Regions from separate parts of the Nonomuraea sp. JJY05 genome, predicted to be linked through region 2. Evidence: riboswitches for the same ligand, from Rfam matches in the RefSeq annotation. Region 2 holds a riboswitch; each other region holds the start of a gene.
The links. A riboswitch is a leader RNA that binds a small molecule or an ion and turns the genes downstream of it on or off. The one in region 2 is predicted to bind thiamine pyrophosphate.
Positions count from the first base shown of each region.

Region 1: linked by a shared signal. The riboswitch ahead of ACFKCF_RS17455 (purine-cytosine permease family protein) and the one ahead of tenA (thiaminase II) in region 2 are both predicted to bind thiamine pyrophosphate.
Region 3: linked by a shared signal. The riboswitch ahead of thiO (glycine oxidase ThiO) and the one ahead of tenA (thiaminase II) in region 2 are both predicted to bind thiamine pyrophosphate.

Region 1 is NZ_JBIEIS010000010.1:124,705-130,937, forward strand. Features, by position in the region: gene ACFKCF_RS17440 (Fpg/Nei family DNA glycosylase) at 1-789, shown strand, start outside; gene ACFKCF_RS17445 (winged helix-turn-helix transcriptional regulator) at 795-1,205, shown strand; gene ACFKCF_RS17450 (rhodanese-like domain-containing protein) at 1,202-1,525, shown strand; TPP riboswitch at 1,904-2,016, shown strand; gene ACFKCF_RS17455 (purine-cytosine permease family protein) at 2,007-3,338, shown strand; gene ACFKCF_RS17460 (methylated-DNA--[protein]-cysteine S-methyltransferase) at 3,295-3,876, opposite strand; gene ACFKCF_RS17465 (ATP-binding protein) at 3,970-5,814, shown strand; gene ACFKCF_RS17470 (ATP-binding protein) at 5,991-6,233, shown strand, end outside.
Region 2 is NZ_JBIEIS010000074.1:589-6,821, forward strand. Features, by position in the region: gene ACFKCF_RS57955 (BTAD domain-containing putative transcriptional regulator) at 1-2,543, shown strand, start outside; gene tenA (thiaminase II) at 2,524-3,231, opposite strand; TPP riboswitch at 3,223-3,318, opposite strand; gene ACFKCF_RS57965 (hypothetical protein) at 3,454-5,565, opposite strand; gene ACFKCF_RS57970 (MFS transporter) at 5,627-6,233, opposite strand, start outside.
Region 3 is NZ_JBIEIS010000009.1:127,622-133,854, reverse strand. Features, by position in the region: gene thiE (thiamine phosphate synthase) at 1-527, opposite strand, end outside; gene ACFKCF_RS15740 (Rv2175c family DNA-binding protein) at 505-879, opposite strand; gene ACFKCF_RS15735 (NAD(P)/FAD-dependent oxidoreductase) at 910-2,079, opposite strand; TPP riboswitch at 2,133-2,250, shown strand; gene thiO (glycine oxidase ThiO) at 2,240-3,355, shown strand; gene thiS (sulfur carrier protein ThiS) at 3,352-3,552, shown strand; gene ACFKCF_RS15720 (thiazole synthase) at 3,545-4,300, shown strand; gene pknB (Stk1 family PASTA domain-containing Ser/Thr kinase) at 4,406-6,233, shown strand, end outside.

The DNA of each region.
Region 1 (6,233 bases), on a different contig from region 2:
ATCCAGGCGCTCAAGACGTTCGATCCGCCGGTGACCGCGCTCGGCGGGCTGACCATCACCGCCGTGGCGCGCCACGGCAAGTTCCTCGACCTCGACTGCGACGGCCTCCACCTGGTCATCCACCTGGCCCGGGCGGGGTGGCTGCGCTGGCGCGACGACCTGTCGGGAGCCAAGCCCGTACGTCCGGGCAAGAGCCCGCTCGCGGTACGGGTCCGGCTGGCGCCCGACGAGGAGGGGCTGGCGCCCGGCTTCGAGCTGACGGAGGCGGGGACGCAGAAGCGCCTGGCCGTCTATGTCACCAAAAATCCGGACGAGGTCCCCGGCATCGCCGCCCTCGGCCCCGACCCCCTCGACGAGTCCTTCACCGTCGAGGCGCTCAAGCGCATCGTGGGCGGCAACCGCATCCAGATCAAGGGGCTGCTGCGCGACCAGAAGATCGTCGCCGGCATCGGGAACGCGTACTCGGACGAGGTGCTGCACGCGGCGAAGATGTCCCCGTTCAAGATCGCGGCCACGCTGACGGACGCGCAGATCGCCGACCTGCACGAGGCCATCGTCACCACCCTGCAGGAGGCAGTGGAGCGGGCGCACGGGCTGGCGGCCAAGGACCTCAAGGCGGAGAAGAAGTCGGGACTGCGGGTCCACAACCGGGCCGGGCAGCCGTGCGACGTCTGCGGCGACACCATCCGCGAGGTGTCCTTCGCGGACTCCTCGCTGCAGTACTGCCCCACCTGCCAGACCGGCGGCAAGCCCCTCGCCGACCGCCGGCTGTCCCGCCTTCTCAAATGAGCCCGATGGAAGAAGACACCGTGGAACCGCTCGACGACTACGACGTGCGCCAGTGGGACACGCGCGAGGACTGCGAAGTGCGCCAGATCCTCGACCGCATCGCCGACAAGTGGTCGCTGCTCGTGATCGCCCTGCTCGACTGCCAGAGCCTGCGCTTCACCCAGCTCCGCCGTGAGATCGACGGTGTCAGCCAGCGCATGCTCAGCGTGACCCTGCGCCAGCTGGAGCGCGACGGCCTGGTCAGCCGCACGGTCCACCCCGTCGTGCCGCCCAGGGTGGACTACGCGCTCACGCCGCTCGGCCGTACTCTGCACGAGACCATCAAGTCCCTGGTCACCTGGACGGAGGCGCACCAGGAGGAGATCGCCGCGGCGCGTGCGGCCTACGACGCCAGGCGCGAGATGATGGAGTCATGACCGTTCCTGAGATAGAGGCCAGTGCCGTTCCCGCAGACGCTTACCTGCTCGACGTCCGCGAGCAGGACGAATGGGTCGCAGGGCACGCCCCGGAGGCCGTGCACATCCCCATGACGCAGATCCAGGGGCGGGTCGACGAGGTGCCCGGCGACCGCACGGTCTACGTCGTCTGCCGGGTGGGCGGCCGGTCCCTGCAGGTCGCGGCCTGGCTCAACCAGCTCGGGCGCGACGCCGTCAACGTGGGCGGCGGCATGCAGTCGTGGGAGTTCGCGCGCCGCCCGATGGTCAGCGAGACCGGGCAGCAGCCGTTCGTGGCGTAGCGGCCGGGCGCGCGACCGGTTGGGGGATGCTTCCGCTACTGCGTTCGGGAACGCACATCGCCCTGTGGGCAGACCTGTGGACAGCCTGTGTGAACTTGCGCCGGGGACCTGCCCGTGCTGTGGATGACGTGTGGACAAGCTGTGGATACAGCGCGGCGACATCTCACGTGCTGGAATGCGGCTCGGGAAGAAGCTGCAGGTCAGGGCGTCGGGTGAGGAGATTCCCGTAAGACACAGGCTGTGGACGGCGAGAAGCCTGATGTCGTGGACGCCCGCGAACGCCTCTCGTCCTCCGTGGTCGCGCCGGCCGGTCTGGCAATTTGGCGTGGGAGTAGGGCATCATGGGGTCGCAAGCTGGGTTGATCCCAGCTTTGCCATACCTGTCAACGCGGGAGCTTGGGGCAACCAGGCTGAGAGGGCGACTGAGGCCGTCGCCGACCGCACGAACCTGTCCGGGTAATGCCGGCGTAGGGAGTGTGCGATGACGCATGTCGTCGACGAAGTTCCGCTGACCCTCGAAGGCAGGCCGCCGAAGACCCTGGGCGTGCTCGACCAGGGTGCGCTCTGGGCGAACCTCGGAGTCAGCCTCCTGGGCTTCTCCGGAGCGTTGCTCCTGCTCAATCCCCTGGGCAACGCTCCGCTCAGCCTGACCGCCGCGCTCCTGGCCACCGTGGTCGGCAGCCTGATCGGCACCGCCATGGTGGGCCTGTCGGCCGTCCCGGGCACCCAGACGGGACAGCCCGCGATGGTGCTGCTGCGGGGCCTGTTCGGGGCGCGGATCTCGTACGTTCCCACGGTGCTGAACATCGTCCAGATGCTCGGCTGGGCCGCGTTCGAGCTGTGGGTGATCGCCAAGGCGGCCAGCGCGATCTTCGGCGCCGTGCCGTACCAGGTGTGGGTGATCGCGGCGGGGGTGCTGACCACCGCGCTCACGATCTGGCCGCTCGGGTCGGTCAGGTTGCTGCGGCGGTACGTCACCATCGGCGTGATCGTGTCGATGGTGTGGTTCGCCTGGTTCTTCCTGACCAGGGCGCCCGCGCACACCGGGGGGTCCTGGACGGCGTTCGCCCCGGCGGTGGACTACGTGATCGCGCTGTCGGTGTCGTGGGTGCCGATGGCGGCCGACTTCGCCCGGCACTCCAGGTCGAGCAGGGCCGCGTTCACCGGCGTGGTCGGGGGCTACACGCTGGCGCAGGTGGCCTGCCTGGGCCTGGGCGTGTTCGCGGTGGCCATGGCGGGGGCGGACAGGGTGGCGGCCGACGGGACGTCGGTGTTCGGCCCGTTCGTGGCGGTGCCGCTGGGCGCGCTGTTCTTCGCGATCCTGGTGCTGCGCGAGACCGACCAGTCGTTCGCCAACGTCTACTCCACCACGGTCTCGCTGCAGAACCTGATGCCGCGGGTCGACCGGCGCCTGTTCTCCGTCGCCATCGGCGTGCTGAGCGTGACGATCGCCCTGGTCGTGGACGTCAACTCGTACGGGGCGTTCCTGGGGGTGATCGGGGCGGTGTTCGTGCCGATGTTCGCGGTGCTGGCCGTGGACTACTTCGTGCTCGGCGGCTCGCGGAGCTGGAACACCGCGGAGAACGCGCCCTCGCGCTGGTCGAGGCTGGTGCCGTGGGCCCTCGGCTTCGTGGCGTACTGGCTGACGACCTCCACGCCCACGGTCAAGCCATGGGACGACTTCTGGCAGGGGATCCGCGACGCCATCGGCTTCACCCGGCAGCCGTGGATGAACGGAGCGCTCGGCGCGGCCATCGCCGCCGCGCTGATCACCCTGCTGATCGGCTGGTCGACGCGCGCTTTTCGACGTTGAGCAGGTGCTGCTTGGCGAGCGCGCCGCCCGCGTAGTCGCCGAGCGCGCCGTCCTCACGCACCACCCGGTGGCACGGCACGATCACGCACACGGGGTTGGAGGCCAGCGCGTTGCCGATCGCCCGCAGCGCGCGCGGCCTGCCGATGCTCGCGCCGATCTCCTCCAGCGTCGTGGTGGTGCCGTACTGGACCGCCATCGTCTTCTGCAGCACCGTGCGGGCGAAGGAGGTCGCCAGGGTCAGGTCGACGGGCGTGGTGAACGCGCGCAGGCGGCCGGAGAAGTAGGCGTCCAGCTCCCTGCGCACCGGGTCGAGCCGGCGCGGGTCCGGCCCGATGAACGTGCCCACGTGCCTCGTGACCAGCTCGAACACGGCGTTTTCCGGCTCGAAGCTGCACGCCGCGATGCCCTTGCCGGTGACCGCGAGCACCAGCCGGCCGACGGCCCCGTCATAGGTGCCGAACGCGATGTCAGGATGGGTTTCACCTCGATAGGTGCTGGAGGTCACGCGCAACAGGGCATCGAGGTCGCCGCTCGACATGCCACCAGCCTCCCGCAGCCGAGAATCACCGTGCCCGCAGCGTATCGGACGGATCGCCCGACGCACTCACCACGCCACGTGCACTATGGAGGAGTGGGGGACGAATGGGCCGGTAGTGACGACGAGATAGCTCGCGCTGCCCTCGCCGGTTCGCCCAACGCCGTCGTGGTCGTCGACCGTGATCAGAGCGTTCTGGTCTGGAACGAGGCGGCAGAGCGGCTGTTCGGGTGGACGGCGGAGGAGATGCTCGGGCGCCGGGCGCCGATCGTGCCGGGCGAGCTGACCGCTGAGCACAACGCCGTGCTCGAACGCGTGCGCACCGGCGGCCAGGTGTCGGTCCGCACCAAGCGCTTACGCGACGACGGGACCCTGCTCGACGTGCGCGTCGACATCAGCGCGCTGCGCCTGGGCAGCGCCGTGGCCGGATATGTCTGCGTGCACCACCTCGCGCGGGCCGACCAGGTGGCCAAGGACCGCATGGCGCGCCGGGCCAGGCTGGTGCGCCGGCTCACCGACGTGGTCGGCGACATCAACTCCGAGCTGGAGCTGTCGGCCGTGCTCGACCGGATCTCGGCCAGCCTCACGGAGCTCACCGGGGCGGACGCGGGCGGGTTCGTGCTGATCGAGGGTGACCGGTTACGGCTGGTCAGCACGTACCAGCTGCCGGAGGCCATCAGGGGCACCACCACGGACCTGCGCACGAGCCTCGTCGACAAGCTCTTACGCACCGGCAAGACCGTCATGCTGGAGTCGAATGGGCTCGAGGACCTGGTGTGGGCCCGGCTGAAGGGGCTGCACACGATCGCGCTGGGCCTGGCCGCCGTCGGAGGGCGCCCGTACGGGGCCCTGTACGCGCTGTTCGCCCAGAGCACACCCGGACACCTCGAACTGGAGCTGCTGGAGCTCCTGGCGGGCCACGCGGGCATCGCCGTCGGCAACGCGGTTGCCTACCAGGAGGCGGTGCGGCAGCGGGCGCACGAGCAGGCCGTCTTCGACGCCAGCGCCGACGGCATCGCCGTGCTCGACGGGTCGGGGCGGGTCGTCCGCTGGAACCCCGCCGCCGCCGAGCTCACCGCGTTCCCGGCCGAGGCCGTCATCGGCGGGCCGCCGCCGTTCCCGCTGCCCAAGCCGGGCGAGAAGGTCACGTTCCAGATGGAGACCGGGCGGTGGCTGGACGTGGTGAGCGCGCAGATCGAGGAGACCGGCGAGGTGGTCATCGACTTCCGCGACGTGACCACGGCCAAGGAACTCGAGGAGGCCAAGGACCTGTTCCTGGCCACGACCAGCCACGAACTGCGGACGCCGATCACGATCGTGCGCGGGTTCGCCAGCACGCTCGACCGGCGTTGGGACAAGATGAGCGACCCCGAACGCCGCTCTGCCGTGCACACGATCGCCGAGCGGTCCAGGTCGCTGGGCGAGCTCATGGACCACCTGCTGCTCGGGGCCAGGGCGGGCGCCGACGAGCTCAAGGTGCGGATCGAGGAGTTCGACCTGGCGGAGCGGATCGACGCGGCCACGCTCGGGCTGCCGGCGCTGTCGGACAAGCACCGGGTCGAGGTGGTCATCCAGGACGGGCTGCCGAACGTCCTGGGGGACGCGCTGGCCACGGACATCGTGCTGGGGCAGCTGCTGGAGAACGCGTTCAAGTACTCGCCCAAGGGCGGCTTGATCAGCGTGGAGGCCTGGCCCGAGGCCGACAACGTCGTCGTGGTGGTGGACGATGAAGGGGTCGGTATCGCACCGACTGACCGAGAACGGATCTTTGAGAGGTTCGTCCAGGTGGACAGCGGCGACCGGAGACGGTTTGGTGGAGTGGGGCTCGGTCTCTACATAGTCCGCAGCCTCGCCAGAGCCCAAGGCGGAGACGTGAGCGCGCATCCGAGACCCGGAGGCGGCACACGAATGCGCCTCGAGTTGAGAGCATCCGGGGGCTAGTTTCACTATCGGATCCGACACACCGAGGCGGTAACGAGGTGGTCACAGTTGAGCTGATCTATCGTCCAATGTGTACAAGCTGTGATCGAGATGCGGTTTCTGGGATCGAGTAACGGGGCATTTCGGTCGTACCGGGGAGTGTTCCCGCGGGGGGCACAGGGAACGGGGAGGTGGGTGTGTCAAGCGTGGTGCTGCTGCCGTACGCGCCGTCCAGCGTCGCCGTCGCCCGCCAGCGCCTCAGCACTGAGCTGCAGGACAGCGGGGTTTTTTCGGCGGCGATCGACGACGCGGTGCTCGTGGTGAGCGAGCTGCTGAGCAACGCGCTGAGGCACGCGCATCCCCTTCCGTCGGGGATGGTGAGAGTGGCGTGGCTGCGGAGTGACGATCACATCGAAGTGGCGGTGAGCGACGGGGGTGCG
Region 2 (6,233 bases):
GGCTGGACGCCCTGCAGTTCGAGGACCTGGTGGCCAGGGCGCGGGCGGCGGGGCGTACCGAGGAGGCGATGGAGCACTTGCGCCGGGCGCTGGCGTTGTGGCGCGGCACCCCGCTCGGCGACCTGCCCGCCAGCCCGCTGTGGGACGGGCGGCTGCGCGCGCTCACCCAGGCCAGGCTGGCCGCGGTCGAGGAGCTGGTGGCGCTGAAGCTGGCCCGCGGCGAGCACGCCACGGCGATCGACGACCTGCGCGACCTGATCGGCGAGCACCCCTACCGCGAGGACCTGTGGCAGCAGCTGATCCTCGCCCTGCACCACAGCGGCCGGCGGGCCGAGGCCCTGAACGCCTACGCCACGATCAGGCGGCAGCTCGTGGACGAGCTGGGCATCGAGCCGGGCCAGGAGTTACGTGACGTGCACGCGTCCGTGCTCGCGGGCGATGCCCCGCCCGCGCCCGTCGCGGCGGCGCCCCACCAGCTCCCCGCCGACGTGCCGGACTTCACCGGCAGGGCGCAGGACGTCGCGGCCGTCACCCGCGCCCTGTCCCCCGAGGCACACCGCCCGGACGGGCCGCCCGCGATCGCCGTGGTGACCGGACCGCCGGGAGTGGGCAAATCCGCGCTGGCCGTGCACTGCGCCCACGCGTTACGGGCGGGCTACCCCGCCGGCCAGCTCTACCTGTGCCTGGGCGGCACCGACGCCGAACCCGCCGATCCGCTCGGCGTCCTGGCCGAGGCGCTGCGCGCGCTGGGCGTCGCGGAGGCGGTCCTGCCGCCGACCGTGCGCGAGCGGGCCTCGCTCTACCGCTCCCTTCTCGCCGAGCGCCCGATGCTCGTCTTCCTCGACGACGCCGCCGACACCGCCCAGGTACGCGCCCTGCTTCCCGGCAGCGGCAGCGCGGTGCTCGTCACGAGCCGCCGGCGCATCGCCGAGCTGCCCGGCGCGCTCCAGCTTGAACTGGACGTGCTCCCGCCCGCGGAGGCCGAGGAGCTCCTGGGCCGGATCGTCGGCCCCGAACGGGTGGCGGAGGAGCGCGAGGCCGCCCAGGCGATCGTGCGCTCCTGCGGCCACTTACCGCTGGCCGTCCGGGTGGCCGGGGCCCGGCTGGCCGGACGGCCCGGGTGGTCGCTGGGCGTGCTTCGGCAGCGGCTGGCGGACGAGGCCGGCCGCCTCGACGAGTTACGCGCCGGCGACCTGGAGGTACGCGGCTCGTTCGAGCTCAGCTACCGGCGGCTGCCCGACGACGCCGCCCTGGCCTTCCGCGCGATCGGCCTGCTCGGCGAGCAGTCCGTGCCGGGCTGGGTGGCCGACGCCGTGCTCGACCGGCCCCGGTCCGACGCCGTCGTGGACACCCTGGTGGACGCCAACCTCCTGCGGCTGGCCGGCACCGACCACGTCGGCCAGCCCCGCTACCGGCTCCACGACCTGATCCGCTGCGCCGCCAGGGAGAAGGCGGGCGGCGACACCGAGCGGCACGCGCTGGCCCGGGTGCTCGGCGGCTGGCTGACCGCCGCCGAGCACGCCTCCTTGCGACTGCCCACCACTCTCTTCGGGCTCACGTCCGACCTGGCGCCCCGCTGGAGCCTGGAGCGGGAGACCCTCGGCCGGCTGACCGCCCAGCCGCTGTCGTGGTTCGACGCCGAGCGGGAGTCCCTGGTGGAGGCCGTACGGCTGGCCGCCGGCGCGGGCCTGGCCCAGTCCGCGTGGGGGCTGGCCGCCACCCTGGTCCCGTACTTCGACCTGCACTGCCGCCTGGACGAGTGGCAGCTGACGCACCGCCTCGCGCTGGACAGCGCCCGCGCGGCCGGCGACCGCCACGGGGAGGCCGCCATGCTGCGCGGCCTGGCCCAGGTCTGCCTCTACCAGGACCGCTACGCCGAGGCCGAGGACATGTTCCGGCGAGCCCGCGCCATCTTCCACGAGCTGGGCGACACGCGGAGCGAGGCCATCTCGATCTGCGGGCTGGCGGCGGTCAACCAGTTCTCCAGCCGCCATCTCAAGGCGCTCGGGTCCTTCCGGCAGGCGCTGGCCATGTTCCTGGCCATCGGCGACCGCAGCGGCGAGGCGTACGCGCGGCAGGCGATCGGGCGCGTCTATCTGTCGCTGCGGGATCTGCGGCAGGCGTCCAGGTGGCTGGGGGACGCGCTGCGGCTGGCCGAGGAGCTCGACGACGCCCACCGCGAGGGCTGCGTGTCGATGCAGCTCGGCCGCATGTACGACCTGTTCGCCGAGTCGGACCGGGCCATGCGCTACCAGGGGCACGCGCTGGACATCTTCGAGGCGCTGGGCGACCGCCACTGCGGCGCGTACGCGATGCGGAACCTGGGCGGGCTCCAGGTGGCCAGGGGCGAGCGTTCGGACGGCTCCGACCAGTTGGAGCGCTCCCTGGTGATCTTCCAGCAACTGGGGGACCGCAGCGGGGAGGCGGACACCTACCAGACGCTCGGCGAGCTGTACCGCTCGGCCGGGCGTGCCGCGCTGGCCACCCATTACCTGCACCAGGCTCGCGAGCTGCGCCGGGAGCTCAGCGCGTCGTTCGCGTGAGGGCCGGCTGGAGCCACCGGCCGGTGGGCCAGGCCTCCAGGCGCCAGGCGCTGTCCCAGAACATCCACTCGTACTCGGTGGCCCGGCAGAACGCCTCGTCCATCGCCCGGCGGGTCTCGGGGTCGGCGGTCTCGGCCAGCCGGTCGGTGATGGCCTTGGCCTGCTCGACCGAGGCGGCGAAGGCGGGGTCGGAGTAGGTGCCGATCCAGGTCCGGTACGGGTGGTCGGCCGCGCCCGCCGTACGTTCGAGCAGCGCCGCGCCGACGTCCTGGTAGACCCAGAAGCACGGCAGCACGGCGGCGGCGAGCACGGGCAAGGGCGCGGCCAGGGCGGTGGCCTGGAGGTAGGAGGAGTAGGCCAGGCAGGTCGGCGAGGTGGCGACGGCCGCCGTCTCGCCGGCCGTCAGCCCGAACTGCTCCAGGTAGCCGGTGTGCAGGGCCCGCTCGACGACCAGCGCCGTGTGCGCGCTCTGCGCGAAGAACGCGGCGTCGGCCGGGGCGGTGGCGCGGGCCGAGGCGGTCGCGAGGACCTTGGCGTAGGCCACCAGGTAGCGCCCGTCCTGGACGAGGTAGAACGCGAAGCGCTCGCGGTCGAGGGTGCCGTCGCCGAGCGCGGTGTTGAACGGGTGGTCGTGGATCGCCTCGAGCAGCGTGGCCGTGCGCGCCCAGATCTTCTCACAGAAGGTCACCGATGACGTCCCTTCGCTAGTGCGAACTAGATCAGGTTCGACGGGTGTGATCTCAGCCCGGCAGCCCGGGCACCCCGCGTCGCCGCCAACGCTAGCAGAAGGCACGGCCCGGTCGTGAGGAAGGCTCGGGAGCTAGCAGCCGAGTAGGCCCAGGGGGCCCACCTGGATTCGAACCAGGAGAAGGAAGCCCTCGAATGGCCTCACGACCGGAAGCCGAACGTATCAGGCGGGGATCAGTTCGTGCAGCGTCCCGGCCGTGTAGACGCGCGACTCCGCCGGGAGGCCGGCCGGCGCCTCCAGCCCGATATAGGTGGTGTGCCCGGCCGCCGAGCTCTTCGCGCGCAGCAGGTCGGCCAGGTAGCGAACGCGCAGGTGGTCGCGTTCGACGATGGAGCGCACCAGCAGGGAGGCGCTGACCCGGTTGCCCTCCACCTGGTTGAAGCCGGGGTGCCCCTTCAGGTAGAGGTGCAGCCACTTCACCAGCCAGCCGCCGTCGGCGCCGCGCAGGAAGACGAGCGGCAGGGCGATCCGGCCGGAGCCGCGCAGGTCCGACTTCATGCGCACGGTACGCGGCTCGAACGGGCTGCCTTCCTGCTCGGCGTCCCTGGTCATGTAGCCGAAGAACGCCTCGGCGGCCTCGTCGAAGCCTTCCCCGGCGTAGACGTTCACCTGCGGGATGATGATCGGCTGGGTCGCGGCGGCGAGCCGGATGTCGATGAACTCGGACGCGCCGTCGGGCGCCTCGGTGAGGTCGCCGGAGTACTGGGCGAAGCCGTTGGTGTAGTTCGTCCAGGAGATGTGCGTCGGGTTGTCATAGGTGGCGTCGAGCATGAGCGCGGACAGGTCGTAGTCGGTGCGCTGCCGGGCCTCGTGCCAGTGGACGAAGAACCTGAGCAGCTCGCCGTCCACCGCCGACACCGAGCCCCGGGGCAGCATCCCGAGGCCGGGCACGACGGCCTTGCCGGACAGCGGCAGGGCGACGTCCAGCACGTCGGGATCGACGATCAGCTCGCCGGGGTCGGGGAGGCGACGGGCGATCTCCTGGTCCAGGATGCCCAGCGCCCGCGCCAGGGCCTCCTCCTCCAGCGGCGAGCGGGAGTCGGGGGCCGCCCACGCCCTGCCGTGCCGGTTGACGAAGACGCGGCCCGCGACGGGGGTGAGCCGGTTCTGCAGGTGCTCGCGCAGCGACAGCAGGACGCGGCCGGAGGCGCCCGAGACGGCGCCTTCCACGGCCTCCAGCACGACCGTCGTGGACAGGCCGGTCCGCAGCAGGTGGTCGAGGCGGCGCAGCAGCGCGCCGGGCGCCCTCTCCAGCAGCTTCACGGCCTCGGCGGCACGGCCCGACGACAGGGCGGCCTCGACCCGGCCGTCCAGGCTCGGGGCCCGGCGGGCGCCCCTGGCCGTTTCGAAGACGTCCTGGGCGCGCGGGAACTGCGGGTACTCGTGGGGGTGCAGCCGTTCGCCGAGCCGCTTCCACTGCTCCCGGTGGCGCGGAACGTCGCCGAGCTTGGCCGGGGAGGCGACCGCGTCCAGGGCGCCCAGCAGGGTGCGGCGCTCGGCCCGGCGGAACGAGCGGAACCTGGTGGGCTCGGCCAGCGTGACATCGCCGCCGGAGCTGCCGCAGGCGAGCCGGAGCACGTCGGTCACGGTGTCGACCAGCAGCGGCCGGCCCCCGGCCAGCCGGACCTCGTTGACGATCGCGCGGTTCTCGCGCACGGGGATGCGCTCGGGCTCCTCGGCGCAGGACCCGGCCAGCAGGCGCAGCGCCTCCAGGTCCTCGGCGGCCAGGGGCACCTCGGAGCCCGCCAGCGAGAAGTAGAGCTCCCGGGCCTCCGACTCCAGGCTCCCGCCCAGTTCCAGCACGGTCACCCGGTCCCCGGCCAGCGGGACCAGCTCGGCGTGCGCGGCCAGCAGGTCGGCGTAGGTGTGCTGGTAACGTCCGTAGCCGGGCAGGGAGAGCAGGTTGAGCGTCGAGGTCCGGACGCCGGCGGAGACCGGGTCGAGCAGGGTCTCGCGCAGGAGCCCGGCCCAGAACTCCAGGGTGTCGGGCACGTTCTTCGGGAAGTCGAGGAAGTAGGCGTTGTGCCGGACGTGGTCACCCACGAGAGTGCGGACGGCGGCCAGAATGCGGACGCCGAGGTCAACCACGGTCTCGCCGCGCAGCCCGGACAGCCGCTCCAGCAGCGTGGCCGAGCACGTGAAGCCGACGCTGAGCAGTGCCGCGTCGAGCTGGCGGGCGGCGGTGTCCCCCCAGCCGGGCGTGGAGCCGGCGGGCGCATCGCCGATGGGAACGCGCAGCCGCCGGGCGATGACGAGGCTTTCCAGAGTGTCCACGAACGGCACCATATAGTCGGGACACGCCCGATCGCGGGGGTTTTCCGCCCGCCCCGGCCGGTCAGAGGCGAGGGGCCGCTTCGCGCACACCACCCGGGCGCAGCACGCCCGCCAGCGCCAGCGCGACCAGGACCCCGGCACCGCCCGCCACCGCGATCGCGGGCCCGGGCGCGATCGCCTCGCCGAGCGCCCCGACCAGCGCCGCCCCGGCCGCCTGCCCCGTCATCAGCCCGGACGACTGCAGCCCGAACGCCTGCCCGCGCACCTCCTCGGGCACCGACTCCACGAACCGGCGCTGCAACCCCAGCTGGTACGACAGCCCCGCGGTCGCCACGGCGGCCAGCACCGCGGCCCACGCGATCCCCGGCCCGAGCGCGAACCCCACCCAGGGCACGCCGAGCAGCACCGCCAGCGGAAACGACAGCCGCTCCCGCAGCCCCGGCGCGGCGAACCTGCCCACCGCGAACTCCCCCGCCGCCATCCCGCCGGCCGCCGCCGCGAGCACCACCCCGGCCTGCCCCTGCCCGCCCAGGTAGGGCACGACCATGGCCTCGGCCCCGGCCAGGCACACGCACGGCAGCCACCCCGCCAGCAGCAGCCCGCGCACCCTCCCGTCGGCCAGCAGCAGCCGGTTGACCCGCAGCGTCTCGCGCACGGCGCCCGCACGC
Region 3 (6,233 bases), on a different contig from region 2:
TCCAGATTCGCGAGGTCGATGCCGCCGATCCCGAACCACGGCCGCGTGGTCTCCAGCGCGGCCGCGTGCCGGAGCAGCGGCGGGCCGGGGGCCGGGCGGCCGGGCTTGGTGGGCGTGGGCCAGATGGGGCCGCAGCAGAAGTAGTCGACGCCCGGCTCCGCTGCCGCGGCGGAAGCCTCGGCCACGGAGTGGGTGGACCGTCCGATGACGATGTCGTCGCCGAGTATCTCTCGCGCGACCGTCACAGGAAGGTCGTCCTGCCCCAGGTGGAGCACGTCGGGCCGGGCGGCGTAGGCGATGTCCGCCCGGTCGTTGACGGCCAGCAGTTTGCCGTGCCGGTCGCAGGCGTCGCGGAAGACTTCGAGGAGCGCGAGTTCTTCGCGGGCCTCCAGGCCCTTCTCCCGCAGCTGGATGATGTCCACGCCGCCGGCCAGCACCGAGTCGAGGAACTCTGCCAGGTCGCCGCGGTCGCGGCGGCCGTCGGTGCAGAGATAGAGGCGGGCTTCAGAAACCGAGGGCTTGGGCACGCCGCTTGACCTCGGTATGACGGCCGGCCTTGATCGCCTCGATCGGCGATCCGGGCAGGGACTCGTCAGGGGTGAAGAGCCAGCGCAGCGACTCGACATCGTCGTAGCCGGCGTCCAGCAACACGGTCAGCGTGCCGGGCAGGCCCTTCATCACATCCTTTCCATCGAGGAACACCGCAGGCACCTGCGGCCCGCCGCTCCCCCGGCGTACACCGAGCAGCTTGTGGTCCTTGAGGAGTTGCTTGGCCCGGCCGATCGGAAGGTCTAGGCGCGAGGCCACTTCGGGGAGCGTGAGCCACTCGTCGACGAGCTGGTCGGTCTCCCGGTCGATCTGTGCAACAGAAAGCGTCACGAAACCACAACTACCACATGCCGTGCTTGCTCAAACAACACAATCCCGTAGAGGGACTTCTGGATCTACCAGGCGTTCCGCGTCGAGACGGTGTCCCGCGTCGATGATGCGGCGCCCCTGTACGAGGTCCCGCGGCCGGTCCACGGCGAGCACCGCGGCGAGGACGTCGTCGGCCGTGAGCCAGACGGCCGACCACTTGCCCTCCGGCTCGCCCCGATAGATCAAGCGCTCTCCGGCCGAATGATGACCGGCATATTGCACCATGTGCCCGAACTGTTCCGACCAGAAGTACGGAACGGGATCGTACGCGATGTCCTCGCCCAGCAGGCTCGCGGCGGCCACCTCGGGGGCGTTGAGCGCGGTGTCCCAGTGCTCGACCCTGAGCCTGGTCTGCCAGCGGCGCGACCACCAGGCGGCGCAGTCGCCGACGGCGACCGTGCCGGGGAGGGAGGCGCGCAGGTGCTCGTCCACGACGACGCCGTTGTGGAGGTCGATGTCGGCGCCGGTGAGCCATTCGACGGCCGGGCGCACGCCGATGCCCGTGACCACCACATGGGCGTCCACGAACTCGCCGCCCACCAATCGCACGCCGCCCTCGTCCACGGAGTCGACCATGGTGTCGAGCCGCAGGTCGATGCCGTCGTACCAGCGCTCGGTGCGGGCCCCGATCTCGGCGCCGACGGCCGTGGCGAGCGGCGCCGGGCCGGCCTCGATCACGGTCACCGCGCACCCGGCGCGGCGGGCGGCGGTGGCCACCTCCGCGCCGATCCAGCCGGCGCCGATGATCGCGACGCGGGCGCCGGGGACGAGCACGGCCCTGAGCTCGTGGGCGTCGTCGAGCGTGCGCAGCACGTGCTGCGGGCCGTCGCCGGGCAGCCTGATCGGCTCGGCGCCGGTGGCGATGACCAGCCCGTCGTAGCCGATCTCGCCCTCCGTGGTCTCCACGACGCCCTCGCGCAGCGCCTTGGCGCTCACCCCTGGCCGGAACTCCACGTCGATCGCCGCGAGGTCGGTGTCGACGTAGCTGGTGTCGGCGTCACCGAACAGCACGGCCTTGGACAGCGGTGGACGGTCGTAGGGGCGATGCCGCTCCTCCCCGACCAGCGTGATCCTTCCGCCGAACCCCCGTGCGCGCAGCGCCTCCACGGTGCGCACTCCGGCCAGGCCCGCTCCCACCACCACGACTCTGTTCACGTTCATGACCCTAACGTGGGCCGGTGTCCGGGCGTCGCAGCGAGGCCGTAGGCTGGGGGCGTAAGACGCGCGGGAGTCCGGCCGTGACCGGGCTGAGAGGAAGGCTGCCTTCGGGCCTTCGACCGCAAGACACCTGATCCGGATCATGCCGGCGAAGGGAGCGCGGATGGACGTGATCGTGGGCGGCGGGGTCGTCGGGCTCTCCGTGGCCTGGCGGCTGGCTCGCGAGGGGCGGCCCGTCACCCTGGTCGACCCGGCCCCCGCCTCGGGGGCCTCGCACGCGGCGGCGGGGATGCTGGCGCCGGTCAGCGAGGTCACCTACACGGAGGTGCCGCTGCTGCGGCTCGGCGTGGCGTCGCTGCGCCGCTGGCCCGACTTCGCCGCCGAGCTGGCCGCCGACGCGGGTCTGGCAGGCCCCGAGGCCCTGGACCTGCGCTCCGAGGGGACCCTCGACGTGGCGTTCGGGGCGGACGACCTGGCCGCGCTGGACGAGCTGGCCGCCTACCTGGAGAAGCTGGAGCTGCCCGTCCGGCGGCTGACCGGCCGCGAGTGCCGCCGCCTGGAGCCCATGCTGGCCCCCTCGGTGCGGGGCGGGCTGCTGGCCGCCGGCGATTCCTGGGTGGACCCGCGCCGCGTGACGGCGGCGCTGCTCGCCGCGCTCGAGCGGCGCGGAGTCCAGCTCGTACGGGCGCGCGCCGGCGAGCTGCTGCGCGACGGCGGCCGGGTCACGGGGGTTCGCCTGGAGCCGTCCGGCGACGATGACCGGCGGGCCGAGCTGCGGGCGGAGCGGGTGGTCCTGGCGGCCGGGGCGTGGAGCGCCGGGCTGGCCGAGGTGCCGGTGCGGCCGGTCAAGGGGCAGATCATGCGGTTGCGTTCCCCGCAGCCGCTGCTCACCCGGTGCGTCCGCGGCACCGTGCACGGCACTCCGGTCTACCTCGTCCCCCGGGGCGACGGCGAGCTGGTGGTCGGGGCCACGCAGGAGGAGATGGGCTTCGACACCAGGGTGACCGCGGGCGGGCTCTACGAGCTGCTGCGCGACGCCAGGGAGCTGGTGCCGGGCGTCACCGAGCTGGAGGTCTCCGACGTGGTGGCCGGGCTGCGGCCGGGCACGCCGGACAACCTGCCGCTCATCGGGCCGAGCGGCACCCCGGGGCTGGCGCTGGCCACCGGTCATCACCGGGGCGGCGTGCTCCTGTCGCCGCTCACGGCGGACATCCTGCTGGGCGAGGAGGGCGAGCTCGCGGCAATGTGCTCACCTGGGAGATTTCGGGAAATTTCATGATTGTGACGATCAACGGAGCCTCGCACGAGGTGGCCGACGGCATGACCGTGGCGCAGGCCGTACGCACATTGACCACGGCCACCACCGGAGTGGCCGTGGCCGTCAACGACGAGGTGGTCACGCGGAGCTCGTGGGAGACGACGGCGCTCAGCGACCGTGACCGGGTGGAGGTTCTGACGGCGGTGCAAGGTGGATGATCTGATCATCGCCGGGGAGAGCTTCTCCTCCCGGCTCATCATGGGCACCGGCGGCGCGCCCTCGCTCGACGTGCTCGACCAGGCGCTGGCCGCCTCCGGCACCGAGCTGACCACGGTGGCGATCCGGCGGGTCGACCCCAGCGCCCCCGGTTCGGTCCTTGACGTGCTGCGCAAGCGGGACATCAAGGTGCTCCCCAACACGGCGGGCTGCTTCACGGCGGGCGAGGCCGTGCTGACGGCGCGGCTGGCGAGGGAGGCCCTCGGCACGAACTGGATCAAGGTCGAGGTCATCGCCGACGAGCGCACGCTGCTGCCCGACCCGATCGAGACGTTCGACGCGGCCGAGCGGCTGGTCGCCGACGGGTTCGTGGTGCTGCCGTACATCGGGGACGACCCCGCGCTGGCGCGGCGGCTGGAGCAGGCGGGCTGCGCGGCCGTCATGCCGCTGGGCGGGCCGATCGGCTCGGGCCTCGGCATCCGCAACCCGCACAGCATCGAGCTGATCGTCGAGGCCGTGTCCGTGCCGGTGGTGCTCGACGCGGGCATCGGCACGGCCAGCGACGCCGCGCTGGCGATGGAGCTGGGCTGCGCCGCCGTCATGCTGGCCACGGCGGTCACCAGGGCGCAGCGGCCCGATCTCATGGCGCTCGCCATGAAGCAGGCCGTGGAGGCCGGACGGCTGGCGCGGCTGGCGGGCCGCATCCCGCGCAGGCGCTACGCCGAGGCCTCCTCACCGATGACTCCCTGACCCGAGTGACGCGTGGGGAGCTGGGACGTTCCAACGGGAACGTCTCAGCATCGGTTTCGGGCGGCGAGGCCCTCCCAGTGGCAAAACGCCCGTAAACTCAGCGGGGTGGATACGACGACTGCGGACCCCCTGGTCGGGCGGCTCCTCGATGGGCGATACCGCATCGAGAGCCGGATCGCCCGGGGCGGTATGGCGACCGTCTACCTCGCGCTGGACGTCCGCCTGGACCGGACGGTGGCGCTGAAGGTCATGCACCCTTCGCTGGCCGAGGACCCGGCGTTCGTCCGGAGGTTCATCGGCGAGGCCAAGTCGGTTGCCCGCCTCTCCCATCCCAACGTGGTGCACGTCTTCGACCAGGGGACCGACGCCGACGTCGTCTACCTGTCGATGGAGTACGTGCCCGGCAAGACGCTGCGCGACATCCTGCGCGAGCGCGGCAGGCTGCCCGCCCGCGAGGCGCTCGAGATCATGATCCCGGTGCTCGCCGCCCTCGGCGCGGCCCACCAGGCCGGGATGGTCCACCGCGACGTCAAGCCGGAAAACGTCCTGATGACCGACGACGGCCGGGTCAAGGTCGTCGACTTCGGCCTGGCCCGGGCCATCGAGGCCACCAACCAGACCCGCACCGGCGTGATGATCGGCACCATCGGCTACATGGCGCCCGAGCAGGTCACCACCGGCGCCGCCGACGTGCGCAGCGACGTCTACGCCGCGGGCATCATGCTGTTCGAGCTGGTCACCGGCCAGCAGCCCTACGACGGCGCGACGCCCATGTCGGTGGCCTACCGGCACGTCCACGACACCGTGCCCGCGCCGTCGTCGGTCGTCCCCGAGGTGCCGCCGCTGATCGACACGCTGGTGGCCCAGGCGACGGCCCGCGAGCCGGACCAGCGCCCCGCCGACGCGACCGCGATGCTCGTGGCCGCCGTCGACGCGCACCGGATGCTGCCGCGCCTGACCAACCCGCCGGCCTCCCATGCCCAGACGCAGGTCTTCAACGCCTCCGGCGCCGTCTCGATGCCCCAGCCCGCCCCCGCCCACACCTTGATCCAGCCGCGGGCGGAGGTGCCGCCGCCGCGGCGGCAGGGGTTCAGGCCCAACTGGTTCCTGGTGGCGCTCGCCGGGGTGATGGTGGTCGCGGTCGGGCTGACGGGCTGGTATTTCGCGCAGCCCGAGATGGTCTCCGTGCCCGACCTGGTCGGCAAGAACATGGCGCTGGCCAAGCAGAGCGCCGCCGCGGCCGGCCTCAAGGTGCAGGAGGCCGAGGGCCGCAACGACGAGAAGGTGGCCGCGGGCCTGGTCCTGCGCACCGACCCGGCGGCGACCACCGAGGTGGAGAAGGGCGCCACGGTCACGCTGGTGCCCTCGCTCGGGCCCAAGCGCGTGGCCGTGCCCAACACCGAGGGCATGACCGGCGACCAGGCGCGGGCCAAGATCGCCGAGGCCGGGCTGACCGTCGGCGTCGTCAAGCGGCTGGCCAACCAGGAGGTCGAGCGCGACAAGGTCATCCGCACCTCGCCGCAGGTCGGCGAGAAGGTGCGGGAGGGCGCCAAGGTCGACATCTACGTCAGCGCCGGCATGGTGATGCCCGACGTCAACGGCATGCCCAAGGACGAGGCCGCCCAATATCTCGGCGGGCTCGGCTTCCAGGTGCAGGTCAACGAGGTGGACGACGACGCCGAGCCGTGCACGGTCATCGCGCAGACGCCCAAGGCGAAGTCCGAGGTGGACAAGGGCGCGCAGGTCATGGTCACGGTGGCGCGGTGCCAGACGGACTTCTGGGACTGGCTCAACGGCGACAGGGACGACGAGGCCCGCGACGATCAGCAGTTCGCCCTGGTGCCGGCGGTGATCGGCAAGGAGGTCAGGGACGCCAGGACCGAGTTGGAGGCCCTGGGGTTCAGGGTGACGGTGCGGCGGCTGGGCAACCGCG